Regions from separate parts of the Erwinia amylovora genome, predicted to be linked through region 2. Evidence: predicted binding sites of a transcription regulator. Region 2 holds the regulator's gene; each other region holds the start of a gene.
The links. The regulator PurR, encoded in region 2, represses purine synthesis genes. The targets are predictions, from matches to a motif close to CANGCAAACGTTTGCNTG.
Positions count from the first base shown of each region.

Region 1 (4,293 bases), 1.6 Mb from region 2:
CACGCCGGTTTGTAGTTATATGCAAAAAGCGGCCTTAACTTAAGATAAAGGCGACGGCTGTCAGGCTATTTCAGCGTGATGGAGTTAATAATGCTTTCTGCTTCAATCTGCGCCTGTTGCTGGTTATCGGCTGGCAGGGTGATTTGCAGAGTCATTAGTTTGCCGTCGATTTTGCCTAATACTACGGAAGACCATGAAGACTGATTGTTGGCAGAGATCACGCTGTCCAGCTGCTGCAGCTGAAGATTGTTTACGCCGATGGTTTTGTTGGTCACCACCTGTAGCTGCGGATCGCGGCTACGCTGCTGCGCTTCAAGCCGTTCTGCCAGGGTATCCAGCCCTTCACTGGTGCTGCCGCCCTCGATGACAATGATCGCTTTCTGATCGGACTCATCGGCATAAACGTGTTTGTTATTGGCCTGGGTGCCGAGTTTGCCGCTCTTATCACTCATCCCTGGTGGTAACGCAAAGCCCAGTTTGCCGCCCATCAGCGTGACGTTCTGCGCCGACTGGCTGCTGCTGGCCTCCTGGCTGGCAGCGGCTTTGTCATTTTTGCCATCGCAGGCTGCAAGGCCCGCCACCAGTACCGCAATTCCAGCATATTTCAATAAGTTACGCATTATAGTCCCTTTTATAAATTGGTTGCATGTCGCTAAGGTATAGATACAAACGTATTCGCTATGTAAAAGCAACCCGCTGGTGGTGACAATATCATTACCTGAAGCCATCGGTTTTGATGCTTCAGGCATCAACAGGATCAGACTAGCCGAAATTCATCTGGGGACGATTAGATTTCTCTGTTAATTGCTTCAACGTCGCATTCAGCAGCAGGCCGTAAGCCGGCAGGAAGAACAGCATACAGATCAGAACCTTAAAGCTGTAATCCACCAACGCAATTTCAACCCAGTGCGTAGCCATAAACGGATCGCTGCTTTGATAGAATGCGATAAAGAAGAAGGCCAGCGTATCGCTAATATTGCCGAGGAACATCGCCGCAGCGGGTGCTATCCACCATGCCGCTTTCTGGCGCAGGCGGTTAAAGACCTGGATATCCAGCACCTGGCCGAGCGCATAGGCCATAAAGCTGGCGCAGGCGATGCGGGCAACAAACAGGTTCATCTGCTCAAGTGCCGCAAAGCCTTGCCATTCGCCCTGATAAAACAGCGCAGAAACCACGTACGAGACAAACAGCGCCGGCACCATCACCGCCAGAATAATGCGTCTTGCCAGCTGCGCACCGAAAATGCGCACCGTCAGGTCGGTCGCCAGAAAGATAAACGGGAAGCTGAATGCGCCCCATGTGGTATGCAGACCAAAAATAGTCACCGGCAGCTGCACCAGGTAGTTACTGGAAAGGATGATCAGCAGATGAAACAAAGAAAGCCAAACCAGCGCGTGCAGGCGCTGACGAGAACTGAATGCGAGCATATTGAGCCTTTTTGTATGTTATGGGGTGAGGGAACCCAGTCCTGTCCTTCATCTTTCACGCCGCAGCCGCGTTGGCTGCCCTCACGAACCCCGGTCACTTACTGATGTAAGCTCCCGGGGATCCGCTCAGTTGCCGCCTTGCCGCGACGCGAAATCTTTTGGACATGCATCCTTCATCTTTCACGCCGCAGCCGCGCTGGCTGCCCTCACGAACCCCGGTCACTTACCGATGTAAGCTCCCGGGGATCCGCTCAGTTGCCGCCTTGCCGCAACGCGAAATCCGGTGGATATGTGTACTTTTGCGGCATATTACCGTGTTGGCCTGCCAATGCAACGCTTGATTTTAGCGCAAACGTTATCGTGATATTGAACTCTTGCGCCTGCCTCGCCTGAGATTAAAATAGTGCAAAGTCCGTTACTGCCTTATTGAGAACCCTATGAGCAACCTGTTTGCCAACCCCGACCAAACCCTTGATACCCAAGGGCTGCGCTGCCCGGAACCGGTTATGATGGTGCGCAAAACCGTGCGACATATGCAGGATGGCGAAACCCTGCTGATTATCGCCGACGACCCGGCCACCACGCGTGATATTCCCGGCTTTTGCCGCTTTATGGAACACAGGCTGGTGGCTCAGGCCGTCGACGTTCTGCCATATCAGTATCTGATAAAAAAAGGCCTGTAGCCTTTCATCGAGCCTGCCCGGTTATTTCTTACTGAGTAAGCGCAGGGCGTTAGCCGTCACTAACGCCGTGGCACCAGTATCTGCCAGCACGGCCAGCCACAATCCGGTCATTCCCAGCAGCGTGGTGACAAGAAACAGGGCTTTTAACCCCAGCGCCAGCGCAATGTTCTGACGAATATTGGCGTGGGCGGCGCGCGACAGGCGGATCATCGTTGCCAGCCCGGCAAGGCGGTTATGAGGCAGTGCCGCATCGGCTGTTTCCAGCGCGATATCGCTGCCGCTGCCCATCGCAATACCAATAGTGGCGGCTTTCATCGCTGGCGCATCGTTAATCCCGTCGCCCACCATCGCCACCGTCTGCTGCTGCTGCAGCCTGGTGATGGCGTTGACCTTATCTTCCGGCAACAGGCTGGCACGATAATCAATGCCCAGCCTGGCGGCAATGGCTGCCGCAGCGCGCGGATTGTCCCCGGTCAGCATCACCGCCTGAATACCCAGCGCCTGCAATTCTGCCAGCGCGTTTCGGGCATCGGCGCGCAGCGTATCACGCAGGGCAAAGGCGGCCAGCGCCTGCTGACCTTCGTGCAGTATCACCACGGTATTGCCGCCATTTTCCAGCGCTTCAACCGCTTTACTCTGCAGAGATGGTAGTTCTTTAGCCATTTGTGACGGTGAACTTACAGACAGTAAGCGGCCACTTACCATTGCCTGTATGCCGCTTCCCGGCATAGCACGCTGATCGCTCGCCGCTGGGATCGCCAGCTGACGCGCATTGGCTGCCGCCACGATAGCCCGCGCTAAAGGGTGCGATGAACCCTGTTCAATGGCGGCGGCGGTAGCCAGCAGGTGTGATTCATCGCTGCCATTCAGCGTAACGATGGCGGTGAGCTGTGGTTTACCCTCGGTAAGGGTGCCGGTTTTATCGAAGGCGATCGTGCGCACATTGCCGAGGCTTTCCAGCGCTGCCCCGCCCTTGATCAGCGCACCACGTCGGGCGGCGGCAGCCAGTGCCGAGGTCACCGCCGCCGGAGTGGAGATGACCAGTGCACACGGGCAGCCAATCAGCAGCAGCGTTAGCCCCTTGTAAATCCACGGTTGCCAGGCTTCCGCCAGCAGCAGCGGCGGCAGCAGTGCCACGGCCAGCGCCAACACCATGACGATCGGGGTATAAATGCGGCTAAAACGATCGAGGAAACGCTCGATTGGCGAGCGCCGTTCCCCGGCTTCTTCAATCAGATGCAGGATGCGGTCAATGGCGCTGTGACCCGGTTCCGACATAACCTCCAGCTGGACCAGGCGGTCAATGCTCATGCTGCCGGCGGCGATAGTTTCATCCTGCTGGCGCTCAACCGGAACAGATTCCCCGGTCATGGCGCTTTCATCAAAGCTGGCAAACGGACTGAGCAACTTCGCATCGGCAGGCAGACGCCCGCCGGCGGCGACCTCAATGACGTCACCAGGTCGCAGGTCGCTTACCGCAACGTTTTCACGCTGTCCGCAACGAATACGTAGCGCCTGGTCGGGTTTCAGCGCCATCAGCGCCGTCACCCCTTTGCGCGCGCGACCGGCGGCAAATGACTCCAGCCGTTCACCGAACGTAAACAGCAGCAGCACCATCGCCGCTTCGGCGGTAGCGCCGATAAACAGGGCGCCAATGGCGGCAATGCTCATCAGGGTTTCGATGCTGAACGGTGAGCCGCTGCGCATCAGGCGCAGGGCGCTGCGCGCAACCGGCCAGACGCCAACCAGCGTGGTGACGGTAAAGGCGAAAGTCCCGGCGCCAGGATGGATAATACCGAGCAGCCAGCTGGCCGCCATCAGCAATGCCAGCACTATCGCGCTGCGGTTTTCCTGCCAGAAACGGGCTTCAATGGCGGGTGCTGCCGCATCGCTACGCTGAAGCCGGAAGCCAACGTGTGCGACAGCCTGTTCGACCTGGCTACGGATATCGTCGTTGGCATCGACCAGCAGCTTTTCGCTGGCAAATACCACGCGCACCGCGATGATGCCGGCAAGTTGCTTCACGGCGGCTTCGACTTTTTGCGCGCAGCTCGGGCAGTCCATACCCTGCACCTGCCAGCTGAAACGGGTGGATGGCGCTAACCTGTCGCCCTCTTCATCGGGGTCATCTGCTGAACCACAGGCAGCGTCGGCGCAGCAGGGCGCATCCACGCTGATGGCG
Region 1 is NZ_CP066796.1:176,087-180,379, forward strand. It holds gene iolE (myo-inosose-2 dehydratase) at 1-15, shown strand, start outside; gene JGC47_RS00735 (DcrB family lipoprotein) at 66-620, opposite strand; gene JGC47_RS00740 (7-cyano-7-deazaguanine/7-aminomethyl-7-deazaguanine transporter) at 763-1,428, opposite strand; gene tusA (sulfurtransferase TusA) at 1,866-2,111, shown strand; gene JGC47_RS00750 (zinc/cadmium/mercury/lead-transporting ATPase) at 2,133-4,293, opposite strand, start outside.
Region 1: the regulator PurR is predicted to act here: its motif matches at 1,774-1,791, upstream of tusA (sulfurtransferase TusA).

Region 2 (4,293 bases):
TGTCATTCGACAGCGCTCAGGCACATTCGGCCTTGTACGATACACTGCAAACGGCGGATCTGTTCTGTGAATTGGTTAACCGCTGGAAGCGTCTTGGCGGATGGCCATTGCCCGCTGCCGCAGAAAGCAGCACCGGCAACGCATCAGGGTGCGAATAGCCCTGGGGATTTAACGTGGGTCGGTTCAGGGACGGTAACCCAGATTTAACGGGCCTTTAGCAACAGCTAATCGCATGGTCAAAGCCATTCCCGCGCGTTGAGCTGAAATTGTTGACGCTGTGTATATCAGGCCATCAGGGGGCCGATTGCTCCGGATTAGCGATCGAGCCGGTAGCATGACAGAACGCCGAAGTGATTTGCCAGTCAGCAACTATCACCGACTGGCTTGCAGTGGCAAAACGGCAGTTCAGACGCCAGCCACGGCCATCATTCTGCGGCGTCAGTTGGGTATTTCTGGGCGGTTTCTTTGATCAACTGCTGCAGTTCACCACGCTGATACATTTCAATGATGATATCGCAACCGCCGACCAGCTCGCCGTCAACCCACAGCTGCGGGAACGTTGGCCAGTTAGCAAATTTTGGCATTTCAGCACGAATGTCCGGGTTTTGCAGAATGTCCACATACGCAAAACGCTCGCCACAGGCAGAAAGCGCCTGTACGGCCTGGGCAGAAAAACCGCAGCTCGGCAGCTTCGGCGAGCCTTTCATATATAACAGGATTGGGTTTTCTGCGATCTGGCGCTGAATTTTTTCTACAGTACTCATAAATGCCTTCCTCAATACGATACTTCGTGTATAGCTGTAGCCAGCCAATATTGTAGCTATTCTGACCTGACGTTAAAACGACAATTTCAGTACATCTGGGTTTTAACCCGCTTTGCGGTCAGAAGATGATAACAAAATAACATTTTCTCATGAGCTTTGCTGCATCCGTTGAAACACAGTTGAGGTAAAGCACTGAATTAATGAACTGATTATATTTGTTAATCTATACATCCCGATTGTATTATTGTAACAAAAAAGACCTTACCCTTTGGTCTCGAGTTAGTTTAGAATCCAAATATCCTTCTGCCTGCGCGCAGAATTCACTATTTACCTTCGCGTTGCTGCCTGCCGCAATGCACAGATTGTTAATGGAAACGATGCGTTCATTCATTACGCTTTTCATGCTGGCCATTGCTCAACTATTTTTCAATATGGCGCACGCATCGCCACAGGCGCCTGTTAATGCCGATCGGCACAAGGCTGACCGGAGCATCGCACGTGAAGATGAACGACGCAAACGACGTCCGGTAAAAGCTTCCCCGACCAAAAAACATAAAGAACCCCCGGTAAAAAAAACCAAACAACCCGCAGAACTGGCACAGCTTAGCCCGCTGCAAAAACAAAAGTTAAAAAAGAAGGCCACCGTTGTTAAGCGTCCAACGAAAAAAATAAACGCGGCGCAAAAGCCGTTAAGCCACCAGTCCGGCATCAAAAAGACCGTAAAAAAACGTTATGGCAGCCAGCGTGCAGATCGCAAGGCGGTTCTGACGGCCCCACTGAAGCTCAGTAATGCCCATCGCATTCGTTATCAGAGAGCGCGTGAAACCGCAGTGAGTAAACTGATGGGTCAGTTGGGCAAACCTTACCTGTGGGGTGGCAGCTCGCCTAAAACCGGGTTCGACTGTAGTGGCCTTGTCTGGTATGCCTATAAAGATCTGGTGAAATTCAAAATTCCTCGCACCGCTAATGAGATGTATCACCTGCGTGATGCCGCGCCGATCAGGCGTGACCGGCTTGAGAAAGGCGATCTGGTATTCTTCCGTATTAACGGCAGAGGTAGTGCCGATCATGTAGGTGTCTATCTCGGCGGCGGTAAATTCATTCAGTCACCTCGAACGGGTAAAGACATTCAGGTTAGCGCGTTGGGTGATGATTTCTGGCAAGAACATTACGTAGGCGCTCGCCGCGTGATGACTCCGAAGACGGTTCGTTAACGGTTAGCTGAAGGTATTAACTGCCGCGCCGTCAGACAAAATTCTTTGCTGGCTCCTGATGGTTTGACCCGCCGTGGCTAATAGTCCTAAATTTCGGTGAGTTATTTACTCTCGTCCCTGCCGCACTTTGCCTTAACAGCCTGGATTTATTGTTATCGTTAACGGTAAAAATCTCGTTTTCTTTGCTAAGCCTTGTTAGAATTCCTGCTTTGCGTTGCGCAACGGCGCCAAAATCTGGCTAAGCCAGCACTGCACGTCCTTTTACGGACAAGCAAGACCCCTTCCCGACCTTTTGAGACAGCCCCCAATAATTCTGGCCAATCGGGAAAAGCTTGCGTAAAGGCAAACGATTAACAAACCAGTTATCAGCAGGTTACTGATAACACCAGGAGTACGATTTTCATGGCAACGATTAAGGATGTGGCAAAGCGCGCGGGTGTTTCCACCACCACCGTGTCGCACGTCATAAACAAAACACGCTTTGTCGCCGAAGAAACGCGAGAAGCGGTTTGGGTAGCTATCAAAGAGTTGCATTATTCTCCAAGCGCCGTAGCTCGTAGCCTGAAGGTAAACCACACCAAAACCATTGGCCTGCTGGCAACCTCAAGCGAAGCACCTTATTTTGCTGAAATCATCGAGGCGGTGGAGCGCCGCTGCTTTGCTCAAGGCTATACCCTGATCCTGGGCAATGCTCATAACAACATACAAAAGCAGCAGGCTTACCTGTCGATGATGGCGCAAAAACGTGTCGACGGGCTGCTGGTGATGTGCTCTGAATACCCGGACGCGCTGATTGCGATGTTAGAAGATAACCGCAATATCCCGATGGTAGTCATGGATTGGGGCAAGTCGCGCGGTGACTTCACCGACACGGTACTGGATAACGCTTTTGATGGCGGCTATCTGGCGGGGCGTTATCTGATTGAACGCGGGCACCGCGATATTGGTGCCATCCCGGGTCAGTTGGAGCGCAACACCGGGGGCGGGCGCCATGCGGGCTTTGTGAAAGCTCTGAGCGAGGCCGGGATCACACTGCGCGATGAGTGGCTGGTACAGGGTGATTTTGAACCTGAATCCGGTTATCTCGCCATGCAACAGATCCTGTCGCAGAAACAGCGTCCGACTGCCGTATTCTGCGGGGGTGACATTATGGCGATGGGCGCAATCTGTGCAGCAGATGAAATGGGACTGCGCGTACCGCAAGACATCTCGGTGATTGGTTATGATAACGTGCGCAATGCCCGTTACTTTACTCCGGCGTTGACCACGGTACATCAACCGAAAGAGCGCCTCGGTGAAACCGCATTTGATATGTTAATTGATCGCATTACCAGCAAACGTGAAGAGTCGCAGACCATTGAGGTCTATCCTTCTCTGATCGAACGACGTTCGGTGGCGGATGGACCTTACCGGGACTACCGCCGTTAATCACGCAGCGGTGCCGGGTCCTGCTGCTCGCTAAGCCATTCGGCCCTCAGGGTTTCCGTGCTGCCAAGATATTCCAGCAGCCAGCTCAGCGCCGGTGAGGCGCTTTGTTCCGACCAGCTCAGACAGCACGGGCTGTCAGGAAAATGCGAGCTAAGCGCCAGCTCACGCAGTTCATTCCGCTGCAGCAACGGCTGGGCGAAATGGCCCGGCACCATGCCAACGCATAAACCCGCGCGCAAGCAATCAAAAGCGCTTTCCCAGTCAGGTACGACCAGCCGCCGCTGATTATCCAGCGTCCATGTCGTGCGCTTGGGTAACGCGCGTGAAGTATCTTCCAGCACCAACGAAGGCCACTCGCGTATCCACTCTTCAGTCAGTGGCCCGGGCCGACTGACTAACGGGTGTTGTGCATTAACCACGCAGCGCCAGTTAAGGCTCCCCATATCACGGAAAGCGAAACGCCCGCCAACCGGGATCGCCTGCGTGGCACCTATCGCCACATCCACCCGCCCGTCTGCCAGCGCGTCCCAAACGCCGTTAAACACTTCTGGCATGATATGCAGCTCCATGTCAGGAAAGTGGCGGTAAAAATCCACCACCAGCTGCCGCGTTCGCGACGGGCGTACAATGCGATCGACGGCGATATTGAGCTGCCCGCGCCAGCCGTTTGCCACCTGTTGACAGCGGCGGCGCGTGGCTAGCATTTTTTTGATGACAATCCTGCCTTCCTCGCTGAATACCCGTCCGGCGTCGGTCAGCACCACATCACGATGCCGCCTTTCAAACAGATTTACGGCCAGCCATTCCTCAAGCTGACGCACCGTATAGCTTATTGCAGAAGGGACGCGGTGCAGCTCTGCGGCAGCGGCGGTGAAGCTTCCGGTCCG
Region 2 is NZ_CP066796.1:1,756,863-1,761,155, reverse strand. It holds gene rnt (ribonuclease T) at 1-158, shown strand, start outside; gene JGC47_RS08210 (Grx4 family monothiol glutaredoxin) at 426-764, opposite strand; gene JGC47_RS08205 (C40 family peptidase) at 1,142-1,978, shown strand; gene purR (HTH-type transcriptional repressor PurR) at 2,381-3,406, shown strand; gene punR (DNA-binding transcriptional activator PunR) at 3,403-4,293, opposite strand, start outside.

Region 3 (4,293 bases), 1.0 Mb from region 2:
AACCATACAAATTTCAGGTCATCAGATTTATCTTGCACCATCGCGACACAGGTCCTCTGGCACAAGCTCTCAGCGCGAAAAAATAGCCGAAAAAAAAATCCGCTTTCGTTTGCGGGTGCCGGGCCGGAGTCAACCACTGCGGCATCGGCGCGCCGGCAATCATCACGGCAAAAAATAATCTCTGAAGCGTTTGCAGCACCGATGCCGTTGACCTCAGGCAGCCAAATATTTGTTACTTTGTGCGGAAATCGACTATTAGTTACAGGACTGGCTCAGATTGTGCCGCCTGATGGTCGGCGTTTATGGATTATTCCGAAAGCCCTGAAGGCAGCGCCTGTTGTAAGGTTGCCTGGTTTGCAGACTGAGAGGAACAAGCATGTATTTACGACCTGATGAGGTAGCGCGCGTTTTGGAAAAAGTGGGGTTTGAAATGGATGCGATAACCACCAAAACCTACGGTTATCGTCGCGGTGAAGACTATGTCTATGTCAACCGTGAAGCGCGCCTCGGTCGTACCGCGTTGGTTATCCACCCGACGCTTAAAGAGCGAAGCCAGGCCATCGCTACCGCTGCCTCGGAGGTAAAAACATGCGATCACTATGTCCGCTTCCCGATGTATCTGGTTGGTGAGGCAAACGACCATTACGGTATTCCCCACGGTTTCAGTTCCCGCATGGCGCTGGAGCGTTATCTGGAGCGCATGTTTGGATAATCTCACCGGCAGAAAATGAACTGGCAGGCATGCGCGTCCACGGCATGCAGAATGTTTCCCCTTTAATGGCTGAATAACGCGCTAATTAATCACTGTGTTCCCCCGCTGGCATGCGTGGGTAAATAATGAAAACTTACCCGGTCAGGCTTAGACTGTCAGCATACTGGACATATGCAGGAATAATGATGAAACGGGCGATCGCAGCGCTGATAGCGGCGTGGATATTAACGGGGTGTGCAACCATCGTCTCCAGCGAGACGCAGGATGTGACGCTGCAAACCCAGCCCCCCGGGGTGAAATTTGTGGTGCAGGACGAGAGCGGTAAAGCGGTGGCAGAAGGCTATACGCCAAAAACCGTGACGCTGGCAAAGTCCAGCGGCGACTATTTTGGTAAGAAAAAGTACCTGGTCATGCTGGAGCGTGCCGGCTATGTGCCGCAGACGCTGCCGTTGAAAGAGAGCGCAAACCTGTGGTATTTGCTGGGCAATATTCCACTGCTCGGGTTCCCTGGCTGGCTGGTGGTTGACCCGTTCTATGGCGGGATGTACAAAATTGAGCCGCCGCGCCTGCAGGTGGTGATGAGTCCTGTCGGCGCTCGCGGGGCTTAGTTATTAAACCAGAGCAGGCCGGATTTCCGGCCTGCTTACTGTGCCGCAGGTTGCACCATGCCCTGTGCGGGTTTGAAACGCTCAAGAAACTGAGGCTGGAAGATGCACATACGTATGGTGTTACGGTATTCACCGTTAATAAAGAACTCGTGGATTAACTCGCCTTCCACCTCAAAGCCCAGCTTGCGATAGATGTGAATCGCCTTTTCGTTCTCTTTATCGACAATCAGGTAAAGCTTGTAGAGATTCAGCACCGAGAAACCATAATCCATTGCCATCTTAACCGCCTGACTGGCCAGTCCTTTGCCCTGATGACTGGGGGCGATAATAATCTGAAACTCCGCCCGGCGGTGGACGTGATTAATTTCCACCAGTTCCACCAGCCCCGCATTGCTTCCGGCATGCTCCACTACAAAGCGCCGCTCGCTTTGGTCATGAATGTGCTTGTCATAGAGATCTGACAGCTCCACAAAAGCCTCATACGGTTCTTCAAACCAGTAGCGCATCACGCTGGCGTTATTATCCAGCTGGTGGACAAACCGCAGATCTTCCCGCTCCAGCGGGCGCAGCGTAACGTCGTGGTCAACAAATTTGGCACACATAACTCTTCCTGTTTGCAGATGCTGTATTGCCCAGCAAGTATAACGTTTTACCGGCGGCAAAAAAAACGCGCCGGTCGGCGCGTTGAGCTGTTAGCCATGTTGGCGTCCCTGGCGCAGGCCGGTTCGCTGTCAGAAGTTATAGCCAACCACCAGATAGTAGCCAAAGCCGGTTGATTTCACGGTGAAATCCCCGGCGCCGAAGTTCTGCACCACGCCGTCGTTCCACTGTCCGCCGTTGTGGAAGTAGCGCGCAACAAACGAGTAGTGCCAGCGATCGTAGCCGAGAGAAAGAATATGGCTGGAGGCGATGGAATTGCTGGTTCGTGCCGGGCTGGCGTTATCACCAAGCTGCGAACCCCAGTCAAAGTTGGTAAAGCCGATATAGCTCAGATTGCCGCCCCACAGTGTGGTCAGCGGCACAAAGTATTTCACCTTGAAGCGGTAACCGTCCCAGCGGTCTTCGTTAGCTGCGCCATAGTTCTCCCACTGATATTTGGCGTATACGTTCAAAGACAAGCCCATATCAGAATGTGTGTCGATGTCGGTGCCCAGCCCCATATACCAGGTATTCTGGCGGCTGGCCTTGTTATCGCCCATGTCGTAGACGTAGTTGTTGGCGAAATACCACTCTTTAAACGGGCCAAAGCCCAGCTGGGTGCCGGTCAGTTTATCAATGGAGAAGCGTGGTTCAATCTCCATAAAGAACGGGGAACCGTCATCCCAGGCGCCGACGTTATTACCGTTGCCGGTGCCGAAGAATTTAGGCACATCGATATAGCCGTAAAAATCCAACCCGTCTTTATGCGCAAAGGCTTCATATTCGAGATACACATCGTTATTCAGCCTGGGTCCGAAGCGGGTGTGATAGCTGCCCACCACGTTAACGCTCTGATGCCACCAGTCTGAAACGTATTCGGCGTTGCCGGTTTCAGCGACGGAGGATTGGGTATAAGAAAGCGCGGCCAGCGCTCCGGCCATGATTATTTTATATTTCATTAGTGCTTTTCACATGCTCAGTGACCTGTCTGGCAGCTATCGTTCAGGTCGGGTTGCCGCTTCTACAGGCGAAATGGGTGGTTATCGCGAAGGCAAAAACACCCGCATGAATTCTGCGGCAGTGTGCCGCCGTCAGCGCTCTAGCAAATAGATATCACTCACACTTGTCAAAGTGTGTTTCATTTCGATTTGGTTAAAGTGTGATTTTTATCACAAATTAATCAGTGCAGAGTGAACTTTATCGCTAACGTGCTGTTCAGGCATCTAAACGTCGGGGTAAACGATTGCCTGGTATTGAATGAGCAAATCCTGCCGATTTTGTTGCAGATAGCAGGGTTTTGAATCCGCGCTAAACGCACCAGTGAATAAGTATTCTTATAGATAAAGGCCGGGATCGCCGACTGACAGCCAGCCGCTGCGCGATGGACGCGCCGGCCTTGCCCGTCATCGCAATAGCGCGCCGGTACGATAGTTGACGGTCAGCTGATTACTGAGGATGGTGAGTGCGGGTTGCAGGGAGCCTCGCGTCACCGTGGAATAAATAAAACGAAAAGGGCCGTCGGCGGGAAATGACGACGGTAAGGTTTGCTCACCGGCCAGCGCGGGCAACGCCATGCAGCGCCCCCGGCTGCATAACGTTATTTTAAGATCCGGCGGTGGCGCGCTGTCGGGGGTGATACGCCATGCCACCCGCGCTGCCGTTGCCGAAGCGGGGAGCGGCGCGCCAGGCTGCAGCGGACGGCTGGTGATCTCCTGCTGGCCGCGAGAAATAACGCCACCGAAGCTCTGACTGCTCCAGGCGCCGCCGTGGCTGGCGTGCACGGCAATCGGCAGCATCAACAGCAGGGCAGGCAGCGCGCTTTTCACGACTGCCCCCCGATCATCCAGGTCATGCGCACATTTCGCTGGCTATTAATCTCCTGACTTGACAACACCACCAGCTGCGGGAAGATGCGCCGCAAATAGCGTGACAGCATCAGGCGCAGAGAGGGATTAACCAGCAGCACCGGCGGGGCTCCAATGCCTTCCTGATGTTGTAGCGCCAGGCCAGTCTGCTTCATCAGGTTTTCCGCAATACCTGGCTCAATGGCGCTGCCGCTTTGCGTAGCCTGCACCAGCAGCTGTTCCAGTGACAAATCCAGCCCAATCACCTGAATATCGTCGTCAGCGGTAAACCACTGATGGGTGATTGAGCGCGCCAGCCGCACGCGTACGCGGGCGGTTAATTCATCGGCATCGCTCTGCGCGCTGGCAAATTCGGCCAGCGTGTCGATGATGGTGCGCATGTCGCGGATGGCAATACGTTCGGCCAGCAGGTTTTGCAGCACCTTATGCAGCGTGGTCAGCGAGATCACCCCTGGTATCAGGTCTTCTA
Region 3 is NZ_CP066796.1:2,787,193-2,791,485, reverse strand. It holds gene JGC47_RS12825 (DUF2002 family protein) at 377-712, shown strand; gene JGC47_RS12820 (hypothetical protein) at 898-1,320, shown strand; gene speG (spermidine N1-acetyltransferase) at 1,356-1,922, opposite strand; gene JGC47_RS12810 (nucleoside-specific channel-forming protein Tsx) at 2,052-2,918, opposite strand; gene JGC47_RS12805 (flagellar protein FlhE) at 3,363-3,785, opposite strand; gene flhA (flagellar biosynthesis protein FlhA) at 3,782-4,293, opposite strand, start outside.
Region 3: the regulator PurR is predicted to act here: its motif matches at 3,192-3,209, upstream of JGC47_RS12810 (nucleoside-specific channel-forming protein Tsx).